Regions from separate parts of the Desulfitobacterium chlororespirans DSM 11544 genome, predicted to be linked through region 2. Evidence: a T-box and tRNA genes for the amino acid it is inferred to sense, from the RefSeq annotation. Region 2 holds a T-box; the other holds one or more tRNA genes.
What was found. The T-box of region 2 lies ahead of trpS (tryptophan--tRNA ligase). A T-box ahead of a tRNA ligase gene usually reads a tRNA of that ligase, here a tRNA-Trp.
Positions count from the first base shown of each region.

Region 1: it encodes a tRNA-Trp, which carries the amino acid that the T-box ahead of trpS (tryptophan--tRNA ligase) is inferred to sense. The anticodon was not compared.

Region 1 covers NZ_FRDN01000012.1:211,207-218,578, reverse strand. Annotated here, with positions in the region: partial or broken gene BUA14_RS19340 (transposase) at 1-196, opposite strand, end outside; gene BUA14_RS19335 (hypothetical protein) at 553-987, opposite strand; gene BUA14_RS19325 (DUF378 domain-containing protein) at 1,907-2,128, shown strand; tRNA gene BUA14_RS19315 (tRNA-Trp) at 2,764-2,837, opposite strand; gene BUA14_RS28790 (hypothetical protein) at 2,997-3,122, opposite strand; gene BUA14_RS19310 (sigma-54 interaction domain-containing protein) at 3,188-4,585, opposite strand; gene fusA (elongation factor G) at 4,788-6,809, opposite strand; gene iadA (beta-aspartyl-peptidase) at 6,846-7,372, opposite strand, start outside.
Region 2 covers NZ_FRDN01000008.1:4,775-12,146, forward strand. Annotated here, with positions in the region: gene BUA14_RS12705 (ABC transporter ATP-binding protein) at 1-438, shown strand, start outside; gene BUA14_RS12710 (ABC-2 transporter permease) at 431-1,090, shown strand; partial or broken gene BUA14_RS28880 (nitroreductase family protein) at 1,224-1,920, shown strand; gene BUA14_RS12720 (flavodoxin family protein) at 2,001-2,501, shown strand; gene BUA14_RS12725 (NADPH-dependent FMN reductase family protein) at 2,498-3,130, shown strand; T-box leader at 3,293-3,534, shown strand; gene trpS (tryptophan--tRNA ligase) at 3,587-4,582, shown strand; gene BUA14_RS12735 (DUF3102 domain-containing protein) at 4,700-5,569, shown strand; gene BUA14_RS12740 (hypothetical protein) at 5,652-5,861, shown strand; gene BUA14_RS12745 (response regulator transcription factor) at 5,996-6,757, opposite strand; gene BUA14_RS12750 (FAD-dependent oxidoreductase) at 7,029-7,372, shown strand, end outside.

The DNA of each region.
Region 1 (7,372 bases), on a different contig from region 2:
CTTTGCTGTAATGCGCATTGCCCTGTTTTTTTTCAAAGCATGATGCACCTTGCTTCCTATATTTGTGAACCCACTCTCTGAGCGTTTTTGCGCCAATTCCATGCACTTCAGCAAGGTAATCATATGAACCTTGCCCGGATAGATAGTCTTCAACAACTTTTATTTTCCATTCGGCACTATGCGGTGATTTGGCCATAAAAATATCCTCCTAAAGTAGATTTGGATATTTCCATGGTCTACTTTAGGAGGAGCATATCACTTAGAGTGCTTTCATATAATGATTTTTTAGGATATTTACCTGAGTCCTATATCATCCTCCGCTATGTGGTCGGCTTGATTGCTGCTGGCTTCAGTTCTGGGTTATACTCTATTACGTCAGGTGTTATTATCAACGATGAACTGCTATATTTTTCATTTCCTTCGTCATACAAAAATGTATACAAAACATTGCCGCATACAACCCTTCTTAAGCTGTCTGTTCCATCTGGTGCCGTATCGAATACATATAATTTTTTACATATTTCCTCTTGCATCCCGGGATTGATAAGTTAATCAGCTCATAATGAAGTCTCCGTTTTTCTTCGCTCGCTCCTCACTGTCCGAAAAAAGACTTAACTTAATCTCTGTCACGCGTCCTGCCGCATTGCTGTCGATATCATACGCACTATTTTCCTTGCCAACTAAGTCAACTGAAATACTCCATGTCTCTCCATTGTCAGAATACATAATATGTGTGTCAGACGAGGCTTTTAATGGAACAAAGGGTTGGTATTCTTTTTCGCTAATTGCTTTATTAAAACTATCAATAAAATCACTTGGATATAGTAGGAAATATTCTTTGAATTTTGTTCTGGACGTGTCATAACTATTGATAATTTCAATTGAAACGCTGCTACTATCACTTTTGCTTGGTGATTTTGCATCTGCTGAACATCCGAGAAACAGCGTCATACACATGAGCAATACTAAGGTTAAGGTTTTTTTCATCCCACACTCTCCCTATTGTATAATTTTACCTATATCGTATCATATCATGCTGTGCAAAAAGAGTCTATTGCGTAATAAATGTACTCTCTCTTCGTACATATTTCTTAGATCAAACCAAGCCCGAAGATCATTCTCCGGGCTTGGTAAAGAATTTAATTAGTTTACTATCCTATAGAAAGCTGTGCTACTTGGGCATTCCATTCCACTTAAATGTGAGAAAAGCCCAAAGGAATATACTTTATATAATTTTCCCGGAGTGAACCATTCTGCTGGTACCAAGGCAATTTGAGTGTTTGGCCCATACATTGTTCCCTCACCTGTTATGGGTACCCATGACGAAACATTAAGGCCACCGACCTGATTACCGGCACTATAGTCTTACCGCGTCTATTGGATTGCTTGGAGTACTGTTATACGCATCACCATGCATGCTTTGGTAGATAATTGTACAATACTCATGGTTTGGGCCTGGATACACCTCTGCGAAGGCATTACTTGTACACACCAGCGAAAAGGCAAGTGCCAACATCAACGTGAAGACGATTGGTAACTTTTTGATTTTAGAGATTTTCATAATTCCACCCCTTCTATTTTGTTGGAGGTGCGCACCCTTAGTTCCAGCTTATGCTCGTCTCAAGATTGTGTTACCAAAATTTCACTATTTATAATATCGGGGGGGGGGAGAGCAGCTCGGGGCCTTAGCCGCTTCCGCCGGGGCATCCAGCACAGCATAAACCATTTCTCTCAAGTTACTCAGAACCGGCACCTGCTCCCTAACATAATTCCCTTCCCTCACGTTTCTTGCCCAGATTTGGACCAATGCGGTACATAAAAAATACGCCCTGTGGCGTTGGCTAAGTATAAAATGTATCAAATCTTATAATAATAGTGTCAAGATCGACTCAAAGGAGGATTTAAAATGAACTGGTTATCTCGGGTGGCCTTAGTGCTTGTCATCATTGGAGCCGTAAATTGGCTGTTGGTAAGTTTATTTCAATGGGATCTTGTGACTGCCGCTTTTGGCGGAGAAACCCTTAGAGCCTCATCTGGATTAAGCAGAGTAATCTACGGATTAGTAGGAGTTGCAGGCCTCTACTCTATCACTTTTCTTTTTAATGATTCTGGGATTAAATCTAAATAACCCTTTAGCTCTTATCTCATATGTTGAACCTCCATTTACAAAGATGCCTGTTTGGGTGTCTTTGTTTTTTTATTACGCATTAAGGGTCCTATTGCACAATAACTTGCCCATCCATCAACCCTTTAAGCTGAGTAGCAATCGTAAGGTCCGGCTATCGGCAAGTACTATATTCCTATTGCGTCAACTAAAGGGTGAGCAAGAAAGCAACGCGGATGAGCGGGGAACGAAGTGGATAGACAGCGGGGCAGTATTCACGGCCTGGAACGGGAAACAGGTCAATGCGGTATGGGCCTCCTGCTGGTGGAGGGGATGGATCAGAAAAACCAGCCTCCCCATTAAGAATTTCACAGCCTCAAGCACACCTGTATCAGCCTGTTGATAGCAGCCGGTGCAAATCCTTTGGAGGTGGCTAGAATGGTCGGCCATTCCAATGCCGAAATGCTTTAGAGAGTCTATGGCCATGCTGTCGAAAAAGAGCTTTTTGCCGGCGCCGAAATAATGGAGTCTATTATGAACAAAAAAACGGAGCCACAACAGCTCCGTCATAAAAAATCGTAAACTCCCCAAATCCTCCCCAAAGATTTCCTCTAAAAACAAAAAATCCCTGCAAACCTTGCAGGGAGCGGATTTCATGTTGGCAGGGGATGCAGGAGTTGAACCCACACTAACGGTTTTGGAGACCGCTGTTCTACCATTAAACTAATCCCCTAAATCACTTTATCAACCAGCGACAAATGAAATTATACTTGAAGGCAGGAAAAGTGTCAAGCTTAAGTTCTTAAAATATTTATAAGGAATTGAAACTGCGGACTACTTAAAAAGCTCTCACCGACTCGGTTGAGAGCTTTTTGGCGGCCCCTTATGCCCTTTATGGCCAGTATAAATCTTTGAACCCTTCCATATCTTCACGAATAGCGTCGCCGCCATGATGCTGCTTTGGAGCGGGTTCCGGCTTTTTCTTAGGGTCCCTGCCCTTTGTGCCGAATAATGCCATGGAAAATCCCTCCTTTAGGTATAGGATGAGCAGATTTCCCATAAAGCATACCTTTTTACCCTGGGTTAAACATGATCCTCAAGGGTTTTCAGTTTATTATAGAGGGTGGCTAAGGAGATATTGAGGACACCCGCTGCCCGCTTTTTCCCTTCCACGGAATTGCCATAGCGGTCTAATGCCAAACGAATCATCTTTTTTTCTAATTCATCAAGAGCCATCGGCTCACGATAATGAATCTCTTCCGTCTTATTTACAATCTCTACCAAACTGGCAAAATCCTTAATATTGAGCATGTCTCCCTCCACGGAATCCATCGCCATCTCGATGACATTTCTCAGCTCACGGATGTTTCCCGGCCAGTGGTAATCCAATAAAAGTTGCTCCGCCTGAGTCGTTATGCCAATCACATGTTTGCTCAGCTTCCGATTGGCCTTATAAATAAAGCTCTGGGCGTAAGTCAAGGCATCTTCTTTATGCATTCTTAAAGGGGGTATTTGGATTTCAATACCACTGAGCAGGTGATATAAATCCGCTGAGAACTGCCCTTTCTCCGCCATAGTTTTTAAATTGCGGTTGGTTGCTGTGATAATCCGAATATCCAGTTCAATCACCTGGGTTCCATCAACGGGTTGGAACTTCTTTTCCAGAAGGATATGAAGCAATTTATCCTGTAAATAATCATTAAGCAGCCCTATTTCATCAAGGAACAGGGTTCCCCCACTGGCACATTCCAGTTTGCCCAGCTTACGCTCAGAAGCCCTGTCCTGGCTTTTCTTCTCGTAACCCAGCAACTCAACTTCAAGAAGGCTTTCCGGTATATTGGCACAATCCACTTTCAAAAAAGGTTTATGGCTGCGCGTGCTGCCACTATGAATAGCATGAGCAAACAGCTCTTTTCCGGAACCGCTTTCACCCATGATCATAATGGGCGAATGGGTTTCAGCCGAGCGCCGTGCCTTATTCCGAATAAAAGCAAAATCCGGGTGACTCCCCAAAACATCATCAAAAGTATAAGAACTGGATGCCATCTGATCCACCCGGGTTGTAAGAGCTTGAATCATCTGTTTCGCTGCCTCGATTTCTTCGCCCAGCCTGGAGGTCTCCGTCAGTTGCTGAAACACCACCAGGGCCGCTTCGATATTACCTTCGATGACAATGGGGTAAGCATTGGCAATGATTTCGATGTCACACTCTTCCATCGTGGAACGATGTGCATAGATTGGTTCATGGGTCCTCAGTACTCTTGCCAGTGCCCCCTCCGGTGAGAGTTCGAAGATGTTCTTACCGATTCGTTCATAAGGAGATATGCCTGTTAAACGACTGAAATACGGGTTGACATATTGAATGGTTCCGTCTTTGCCTGCGACCTCAATGGCTTCTTGAATCGAATTGTAGAGCACTTTAAGTTCTTCTTCTATGCGCCTACTATCCCTTATCTCCACCCTTTTTGGCTGTTGTCCCACAGTTGAGCCCTCCACTCTTTTTCCCTCAATTTTATATAATATATATTTATATAATTCATACAATAATTTGAATATTCAACGCATTTTGTAAATACCCTTCTTAAAATTAGGAATTTTTTATTAATCTTTAGTTTTAATTAACAAAAAAAAGAAAACAGCCAGGTAACTACCTGACTGTTGATTAAGCGCTATATAACCCTAATTAGCTTCCCTGGGCCGCTTTAAGCTCATTGATAATTCCTTCACTGATTTTAGAAGGTACTTCATCGTATTTTAAGAATCGGATATCGAAGCTGCCTCGCCCTTGGGTCATGGATTTTAAATCAATGGCATAGCGCATCATTTCCGATTGCGGCACATGAGCTTTAATCACCTGGAATCTACCATCGGCCTCCATTCCCAAGACCTTGCCCCGTTTGCCGTTGATATCACCGATAACATCACCCATGTAGGCTTCCGGCACCCTAATCTCAACCTCAGAAATCGGCTCCAGCAAAGTAGGTTTCGCCATTTCTGCCCCTTTACGGAAGGCCATAATGGAAGCCAGCTTAAAGGCCATTTCGGAAGAATCCACACTATGGTATGAGCCATCGGTCAACGTCACCTTGAATCCAGTGACAGGATATCCGGCCAGCACTCCTTCCGCCATAGCTTCTCGAATTCCCTTTTCTACAGCAGGGAAGTATTGTCTGGGTACAGCACCTCCGAATACTTCCTCGGCAAATTCAAACTCGCCGTCCATGAGAGGCTCCATATTGATCCAGACATGCCCATATTGTCCATGACCGCCGCTTTGCTTTTTGTGTTTTCCTTCCACTTTAACCGGCTTTTTAATGGTTTCCCGATAGGGAACCCGGGGAACTTTCATCTCTACGCCAACGCCAAATTTCCGTTGCAGCTTCTCCATCAGGATTTCAACATGCATTTCACCCATACCGTAGAGAATCAATTCTTTGGTTTCCACATTCTTCTCCACACGCATGGTGGGGTCCTCTTCCGCCAAGCGGGCCAGGGCACTCCCCAGTTTATCTTCATCTCCCTTGCTCTTAGGGGCGATGGCTACAGGCAAACGGGGCACAGGTAAATCGATGCCCTCCAATTGCACAGGATTCTCCTTGGCGCATAGGGTATCACCAGTAGCTGCATCCTGAAGTTTAGCTACAACGGCGATATCTCCCGCCGGGACGACCTGAACCGGGTCTTGGTTTTTTCCCCGCAGAATAAAAGGAGTGCTGATCTTTTCTTCTTTTTCTTTTTGAGCATTATACACCATACTGTCCCCTTGGAGCTTTCCTCCATAGACCCTGATAAAACTCATCTTACCAACATAGGGGTCGGCCAGGGTTTTAAAGATCAGGGCGCTTTTCTCTTCTTTAGTTTGGGGAACCGGGGCGTATTGAACAAAGAAGTCGAGCAAATTTCCAATCCCGACATTTTTGAGAGCTGAACCCGCAAGGACCGGAACGGTTAAATCCTTTTCCAAAGCGCTTTTCAAAGCTTGGCGAAGGTCGTCATCGCTTAAAGTTTCGCCATCCAGATATTTTGTCAATATATCGTCATCAGCCTCGGCTACCGCCTCAGCTAATATTTCTCGATAGTGTTCGACATCAGATAAAAGATCTGACGGAATATCCTTAACTGTATATTTCCCACTGGCATTGTTTTCATAGATATACGCCTTTTGCTCGATAATATCTACGACACCTTGAAACTGATCTTCATGACCTATAGGAAGAGTTAAGGGGGCAAAACGCATATTAGGGAAAGCTTCTGTGAGTTGGTTCAGAACCTTTTCAAAATTAGCATTCTCGCGCTCTAATTTATTAATAAAAATAACGCGGGGCAACTTCTGCTCTTCCATCAAGTCAAGGATAAGCTCAGCTTGTACCTCAAGACCTGATACACCGCACAGAACAACGACCCCGCTCTCTGCCACCCGAAGGGCAGACTTAACCTCACCAAAAAAATCAGAATATCCCGGAGTATCAAGGACATTGATTTTACATCCCTGCCATTCAACAGGAACAAGACTCGTACTGATCGAAACCTTGTGTTTAATCTCTTCTGGCAAAGAATCCGACATAGTGTTTCCCTCAGGCACTTTCCCCATACGGGTAACCGCACCTGAGTTAAAGAGACAAGCTTCTGTCAAAGACGTCTTCCCTGCCCCTCCGTGCCCTACAAGGCAAATGTTGCGTAGATTCATAGTGTCATAGGTCTTCAAGACAAATCAACCTCCTTAAAATGTATTAGAAAAGGTCTAACCTTTGACTAATCGTGGAGTTTCTACAGTCTGAAGATGACTCGCCAATGATGTCTCATATACCCCCAAAACAACAGGTTTACGGTTACGAATCATAACTCTTCCCTTAGCCCACACCTGCTCAATCATCAAGTCATCGGACAAGGCCACCAAATCACCGTCAAAGCCTTCCCGAATCATGCCTTTGTTTTTTAATTGTAGAATACGGGCGGGATTGGAAGTAATGGTTCTCAGAGCGGTATCAAGGGGTATGCCGTACCGGAGCACAGCTTCCCGGATATCGCGCCAAAGAACATGAACGGATCCTATGCCCATGCCGACAAGGATTCCAGCCTCGTTAAACTGAGGAAGGCTGCCATTTCCGTCTGAAGTAACCGTCACACGGTCATTCAGCAATCCCTGCTCGTAAAGGGCTTTTAAAACGAAAGGAACCTGTAAATGCGGTTCAAAATCATCGCAACCTGCTGTTAAATCAATTGTGCCACCTGCTTTGAGAAACTCTACTCCCTGCTCTAAGAGCGTTT
Region 2 (7,372 bases):
GCTATGTCGCATAATGCCAAACTGCTCATATTAGACGAACCGACAAGCGGACTTGACCCGGTGGCCCGCAACGAGCTGCTCGATATCTTGCGCGAATACATCTCCGATGGGGAAAAAAGCGTGTTTTTCTCGACGCACATCACGGCGGATTTAGAGAAAATTGCGGATTACATCACGCTGATTGACAATGGCAAGATGTTTTTTACGGGTGCCAAGGACGATCTGGAGGCGTATTTCCTTATTGTAAGAGGCGGTGCCGACGATCTGACGGACTCCCTGAAATCACAGCTCATCGGACTGTTGTCAAACACTACCGGTTTCAGCGGACTGCTTTTGTCTTCAAAGTCGGAGCTGTTGTCAGAGCGGCTCGTGACGGAAGTGCCGACGATTGATGAAATCCTTGTGCGTATCGGCAAAGGGGGAATGCGCAATGAATAGAGTATACAATGCCGTGAAGCTTGACTTGTACACCGTGAAAGCTTCCCTGCCTGTCTTTGCCATTGAGATCATCGCCGTTATTTTCATTGGTGCGGCGACAAAGCAGCCGTCAGTTATTACAGCAATCGCAATGATGTTTGCTACAGCGTTAGGAAGCACGATATTTCAGATCAATGAGAAAAACAACCTTGATAAGCTCTATGGCATATTGCCCCTCAAAAAGTTGGAGCGAGTGCTGGCGCGTTATCTATATGCTTTGATTTTGGGAATATGCTGTGCAGCCATTATGGCGGTTGTGGCCCTGATTCTATATCGCGCTTTGAATATTACCCTGGAAACATTGCCGTTCCTTGCTGTTTTGGGATTTTCTTTTGCGTACTATTGCTTTGCGGTGGGCATATCCTACCCAATCTTCACCCGATTCTCTTTTTCCAAAACCTATATATTTACGATCGCTCCGATTTTCCTGCTGTTCTTTCTGCTGATGTTTCTCTTCAAACAGCCGGGTTTTCTGACTGGTATGAGCAAAGCACTCCAATTCTTCTCTGCTCATCAATATCTGATAATATTATGCTGCGTTAGCGTGGGGCTTGTTTTCTTGGCTGTTTCGCTCCCGATAGCCTACTTGCTGAGCAGGAAAAAGGAATTATAGTAACTTGTAGCAAGTACACCACCTCAGCAGAACACTCATATTCGTTGGATTTAATTATTTGCCGGTTTACGCCAGACAAATAATTAAACAGAGCAAAAAGACAGGGAATGATGAATAATTTGGAGGTAATTTTATGAGGAGTGCTCTAGAAAATAGAATTTCCCGGAGAAAATTTGCCAAAGAGCTGATTACAGATCAGGAAAAAGCAAAAATCATTGCGCTTGTTAACGAATTAAATGAAGCATCCGGCTTAGCAATGACATTCTTGGCGGATGGAAGCCATGCCTTTCAGAAATTAAGCAAGAGCTATGGTTTATTTACGAATGTACGTTCACTTATAGTGATGAAAGGGAAAAAAGAACTCCAAGATTTTAGGCTATTATGGAGAAGAGTTAGTTCTTGCTATCACTGATTTAGGTTTGGGAACCTGCTGGGTCGGAGGCACCTTCGATAAGGGCGGACTTATGGTTAATGACAGTGAGGAATTGGTTTGTGTTGTTTTAGTAGGGAGAGTGGCCGCTCCCTCTCTAACGGAAAAAATGATGCGGTCAGCTACACATCGAAAAGTAAAGGCCATGGCAGAAAGAATCATCAGCGATCAACCTCTGCCTCAATGGGTAGAAAACGGAATGCAAGCCGTATTGCTTGCCCCAAGTGCTAAAAACAGCCAAAAGGCAATGTTTAAGTATGAGAACAACAGCTTAAGCGCTGGAATTGCCGATGACTATGCAATGGATCTCGTTGATTTAGGGATTGCCAAGAAGCATTTCGAGATAGGAGCAGGCGGAAAATTTGAATTTGGCAACGGTGGTGTTTTCCATTTAAGTTAGTATAATGAAGATAGATTCAAAGAAGAAAGATTCAATTAATTTACAGGATAAAATCAAAAATAATGGGGTGGAGGAACGCTATGAAGCTGTTAATCCATGATCTTGATCAGGAAGAGCTGGGGAAAATCAGGCCCGGGCTGGGCGGAGATACCAAAATCGTCACCAATAACGGCAAAATCCGGCACTGTATCGGCTGCTTTGGCTGCTGGGTCAAAACGCCGGGGGCCTGCGTGATCCGGGACGAGTATGGTGACATGGGAGCGGATTTGGGGCACAGCAGTGAACTGATCATTGTCAGCCAATGCTTCTACGGCGGATACAGCCCTTTTGTCAAAAATGTGCTGGATCGGAGCATCTCCTATATTCATCCCTATTTTGTGATTAGAAACGGGGAAATGCACCACAGGCCCCGCTATGAACAGTCCCTGGATTTCAGCGTTTGGTTTTATGGTGAGATCACGGAAAAAGAGCGACAGACTGCGGAGAAATTAGTCCGGGCCAATGCAATCAATCTGAACTGTCAAAGAGTCAAGGTTTCTTTTATCCGGGAATTGGCCGAACTGGAGGGACAGCTGAAATGAAAATAGCCTTGATCAACGGGAGTCCCAAGGCCAAAAACAGTGCTTCAGAAGCTGCACTACAGGCACTGCGGACTTTTGTGAGGGACAGTGAGATTACAGAATATGATTTCCGCAAGCCGCAGCTGAGCCTTGAACACATGGAGCAGCTGGAAGAGCAGGATGTTTGGGTTTTGGCTTTTCCTCTATACGTGGACGGAATCCCTTCTCATCTGCTCAGTTGTTTGGCTCAGCTGGAGAATCACTTTAAAGCCCGACCGACGCCAAAGGTCACGGTCTATTGTCTGGTAAACTGCGGTTTTTATGAGGGAGAGCAATGCGGTCTGGCTCTGGAAATGGTGGAAAACTGGTGTGAAAAATCAGGCCGGCAATGGGGGCAGGGCCTGGGGATCGGAGCAGGAGGAATGCTTCCGGCGATAAAGAATGTCCTGGCAGGGAGCGGACCGAAGAAGAATCTGGGCAAGGCTTTGCAAACCCTGGCCGCGAACATTGCCCACCGTACCGGTGGGGATAATATCTTTATTACAGCCAACTTTCCCAGGTTTGCCTATAAATTCGCGGCGGAAGCGGGCTGGCGGAAGATGGTTAAGGCCAATGGGCTGAAGACGGAGGATTTGTTTCGGCAGAAGTAGGGTATGTTCAGGTTTTAGAAGTGAAGATGGATAAGTGCTTTGGCAGAGTTGAAATTCGACACTGGTGACGAATTTGAATTTGAGCTAAAGAGCTTGGGCACGATGCAAAACTTGATTTAAGGGTATAAAGCTGATAAACTATCTTTTAACAATAAATAGCGATGAAAAGCAATGACAGAGAAGAGTAACTATTTAGGAAGCGTCAGAGAGCTGATGGTTGGTGAGAATCAGTGTGGAATAAATAGTGAATGGCCTCTTGAGCAGCAACCCGAACTATCAGTAGGAGTTGACGTGATAATCCACACGTTACAAAGGTGCCGTATGATTCAGTACGGAAAGAGTGTTTAATATGTGGTAATATATTAAACAAATATGGGTGGTACCACGGTCCAATCGTCCCTTGAGGATGATTGGATTTTTTATTTTAGTTAATTAATTATTTAAGGAGTGACAGTTATGGCAGTAATTTTCTCAGGTGTGCAGCCTAGTGGAACAATCACTTTAGGGAATTTTCTTGGCGCAATGAAAAACTTTACCAACTATCAAAATGAGCATGAGTGCTACTTCTGTATTGTCAATCAACATGCAATCACTGTCCCCCAAGACCCTAAGCAGCTCTGGGCCAACATCAGGAATTTAGCCGCATTGTATCTGGCAATCGGCTTGGACCCTGATAAGGTAACTCTATTTATTCAATCCGAAGTAGCTGAACATGCCAAACTAGGATGGATCATGACTACCTTGGCCACTATTGGCGAACTTGAACGGATGACTCAATATAAAGATAAAGCGCAGCGGCACGGCAGTGGTGACTCCATCCCCGCCGGCCTGCTTACCTATCCGCCCTTAATGGCTGCGGATATCCTGCTCTACCAAACGGATTATGTGCCGGTTGGGGACGATCAGAGGCAACACATTGAAATAACCAGAGATTTAGCCCAGCGTTTTAACAGCCGTTATGGGGAAACCTTTAAGCTCCCCGCTATTCATACCCGGGAAGTGGGCGCAAGAATTATGTCTCTCCAGGAACCAAAGAAAAAGATGAGTAAATCTGACACCAATTCTCTGGCGACGCCTTATTTGCTTGACGAACCGGAAACAATCCTCAAAAAGATTAAACGAGCTCAAACTGATTCGGAAAACAAAATCTATTACGATAGAGAGAATAAGGCCGGCATATCCAATCTGATGGCCATCTATTCTTTAATTAAAGATAAGTCCACAGATGAAATCGAACAATTATATGAGGGCAAGGGCTACGGTCAATTCAAAAATGATCTTGCCGAAGCCATCATCGAAACCACGCGTCCCATTCAGGAAAGGTATCATGAATTTGTTCATAGTGACTACCTTGATCAAATATTAACTGCCGGTGCAGCTAAAGCTGCCCAAAAAGCAGCAGCAACGCTGAAGAAAGTCGAATATCTGATGGGTTTATCGAGAAATTGCTGAGTTGGTATAAAGGGCTATGTTTTCCAAGGTTGAAAACATAGCCCTTACTAGTCTCACTATCCATTGGCCGTCGGCATATTCTGCATTAGACGAATTAAGGAAAGGCGGGCAGATGGAGTGAATGATTTAGTGACCGAACGGACGCCGCCGGTGATCGCGGCTGAAATCAATATGATTACCCACCAGACCAAAAAAATCCTGCTGGCCAGTGCCGTGGAAATCGGCTGCCGGCTGAAAGAAGCGAAGAGCCTGGTCAAGCACGGAGAATGGGGTAAGTGGCTGGAAGAGTCGGTGAGCTATTCCCGTCGAACTGCTGACAGGCTGATCCAGCTTTACGAAGAATACGGACCAAGCGCCTCTGAAGGAGAGAGCAGTTCAAATTGGTCACTGGTGACCAATTTGACATACACCCAGGCCGTCCTCCTGCTGGGTTTGCCCGCAGAGGAGCGGGAGGAATTTCTGGCCCAAAACGATGTAGCCGATATGACGAAACAGGAGCTGCAGCAGGCTCTGAAAGACAGGGACCAGGCCAAGCAGGAGAAGGAGCAGGCCCTTCAGGAAAATGAAGTCCTCAAACAAGGACTGGAGCTGATCGACAGCACCCTCTCTGAATTTAAAAAGGAACAGGCCAAAGCCTTGGTCCAGCCTGATCCTTCGGAAAATGTCACGGGGGAAGCTGCCGCTGCCGGTGCCGGCTCCTCAGGCAGCAATGCTTCTCCGGCAAACAATACTTCCTTACCGACTCACAACCTGCAAACGGAAGTTGACCCCAACGCTGCCGCTAAATATGTGGAGCGCTGTAACACCTGCTGTAAGACCATCAGCACCACCTTCTTCGAGCTGACGACAGCTCTGACCAATCTGACCCATCTTGATGTGAAGCTGAAGGAAGAAAAAAGAAAAGAGGCCCAGAAGCTGCTTGAGACCATAGCTGAGACGATTAAGGAGTGGCCGCCCGCTAAAAAGCCTCTTAAAATTATTCATTGATGGCGGAACCTTTCGCTCCTCACGGCGCACGGCACTCAGCCAAAACCTGCTCCGCAATATCCAGAAAGCCCGGTGCTACTTTTTGAGCAAATACAAAAAAGAGGATATGCCTGAGGAAGACTGGAAGCAAATGGTGTCGCTGGCCGGTGACGCAGAAGGCACAGCCGAACTGATCAAGGCCGAAGGCGGCGAGGCAAGTCCGTTTTACGGCGATCTCTCAAACTGGGCAACCGCTGAAAAGGCAGTTAAATTCGCAGTTGACACCTACGGCAGTGGGGGTAAGAACAGATAGAGTGCACAGCCAAAGAACGGTGCGGAGGAAATCCGTACCGTTCTTTGGCTGTGCTCGCTGAGTCAGCGAGCTTCTATATTTGTTTTGGCAGGTGTGTGGTAAGCATAGAAACCCAGCAGAAATATGAGGCAATCCTACAAATGCAACAACTTAATCAACTCGTCGCGTTTGGACACTCCGCATTTCATATAAATGCGTTTAATATGAGTTTTTACAGTGCCAATAGATATAAAAAATTTATCAGCAATAAACGGCGCGCTGTAACCTTGAGCGAGCAATAATAAAACTTCGGCTTCGCGAGGCGATAGTTTATATTTTATAGTAATGTTTTCTATTGATATAGGTTTTTCTTTAGCTGATTCTATGTCTGCGTCGGAAGGTTCAATTCTTTGCATGCGCAAAAACATATTGAAAGAAACACTAAACAAAAAAAATACCAATAATGCCTGACCTATTTGGTTTGCCAGAGTGTCACCAACAAAAGGCCAAGAAATAAATATAATAATGAAATAACATATATAGATTGATATTATTATAGCAATTGTGACAATCTGTGGTATGCCGGCATAGGTTTCGTTTTTGATACCTAAAAACGCCAGAACAAGTATTATTAAGGTGGAAAATCCAAGTATTACATTTGCTGCAAATAATGAAATATCATCTTGCCAGCTAAAGAAAAACCTTGATACAACCAGTAGTGTTGCACAAAATGACGGCAAGATTAATTCACATTTAATCAACAGTTCTTTTTTGTGTGCTAGCGATAAATATCCAAAAATAATCGCCGCGGCAACAATGCCAACCCAAACGCCTATATAACCCCATTTGCCCGGGGCAACCATTATGTATTGGTTGGTAAAAAATGCAGAAAAAATGCAAGCCCATATATACACCACGCAAAAAAGGCCTACCAATGTAGACCAATTGCGTGTGTAAATTGCATAAATGTTAGATGTTCGTTTGCTTTTTATCATAGTCTGATTTTAAGACGTTTATACCAAAAAGGCAAGTCTCATCACACTTATTTTACTCAAACACTATGTAATCCCCCTATTGGTGGACACTTTCTATGGCAAATCTTACGATTAGTGGATAGTGTTTTGCCAAAGCATGTCGGATAATTTGCTTGGTTAAAAAAATCACAAAGCAAAGGGAGGAGATTAAGTTATGAAAGAAAAAACCAAGCAAAGTACAGAAGTATCAAGGCGCCGATTTTTACAGGGAATGGGAGCTATTGGTGCAACCGTTGTAGCGACCGGTTTAGCAGCTTGTGCCCCAAGCTCCGGCGACAGTGGCGGCAATGCCGGTGTTCCGGCAACAGATTCCGGTTCTGACACAACAGGCTACGATTGGAAAGCGCAATCCAAAAATGAACTCGCGTGGCTGCCGCCCGAGCCGGCGGATCCCACGGACATCTCCGAAGAAAAAAGAGCCGATGTTGTCGTTATTGGCTCCGGTGTTGCCGGAACTTGTGCAGCGCGCAAAGCCGCCGAAGCAGGCGCCAGCGTAAT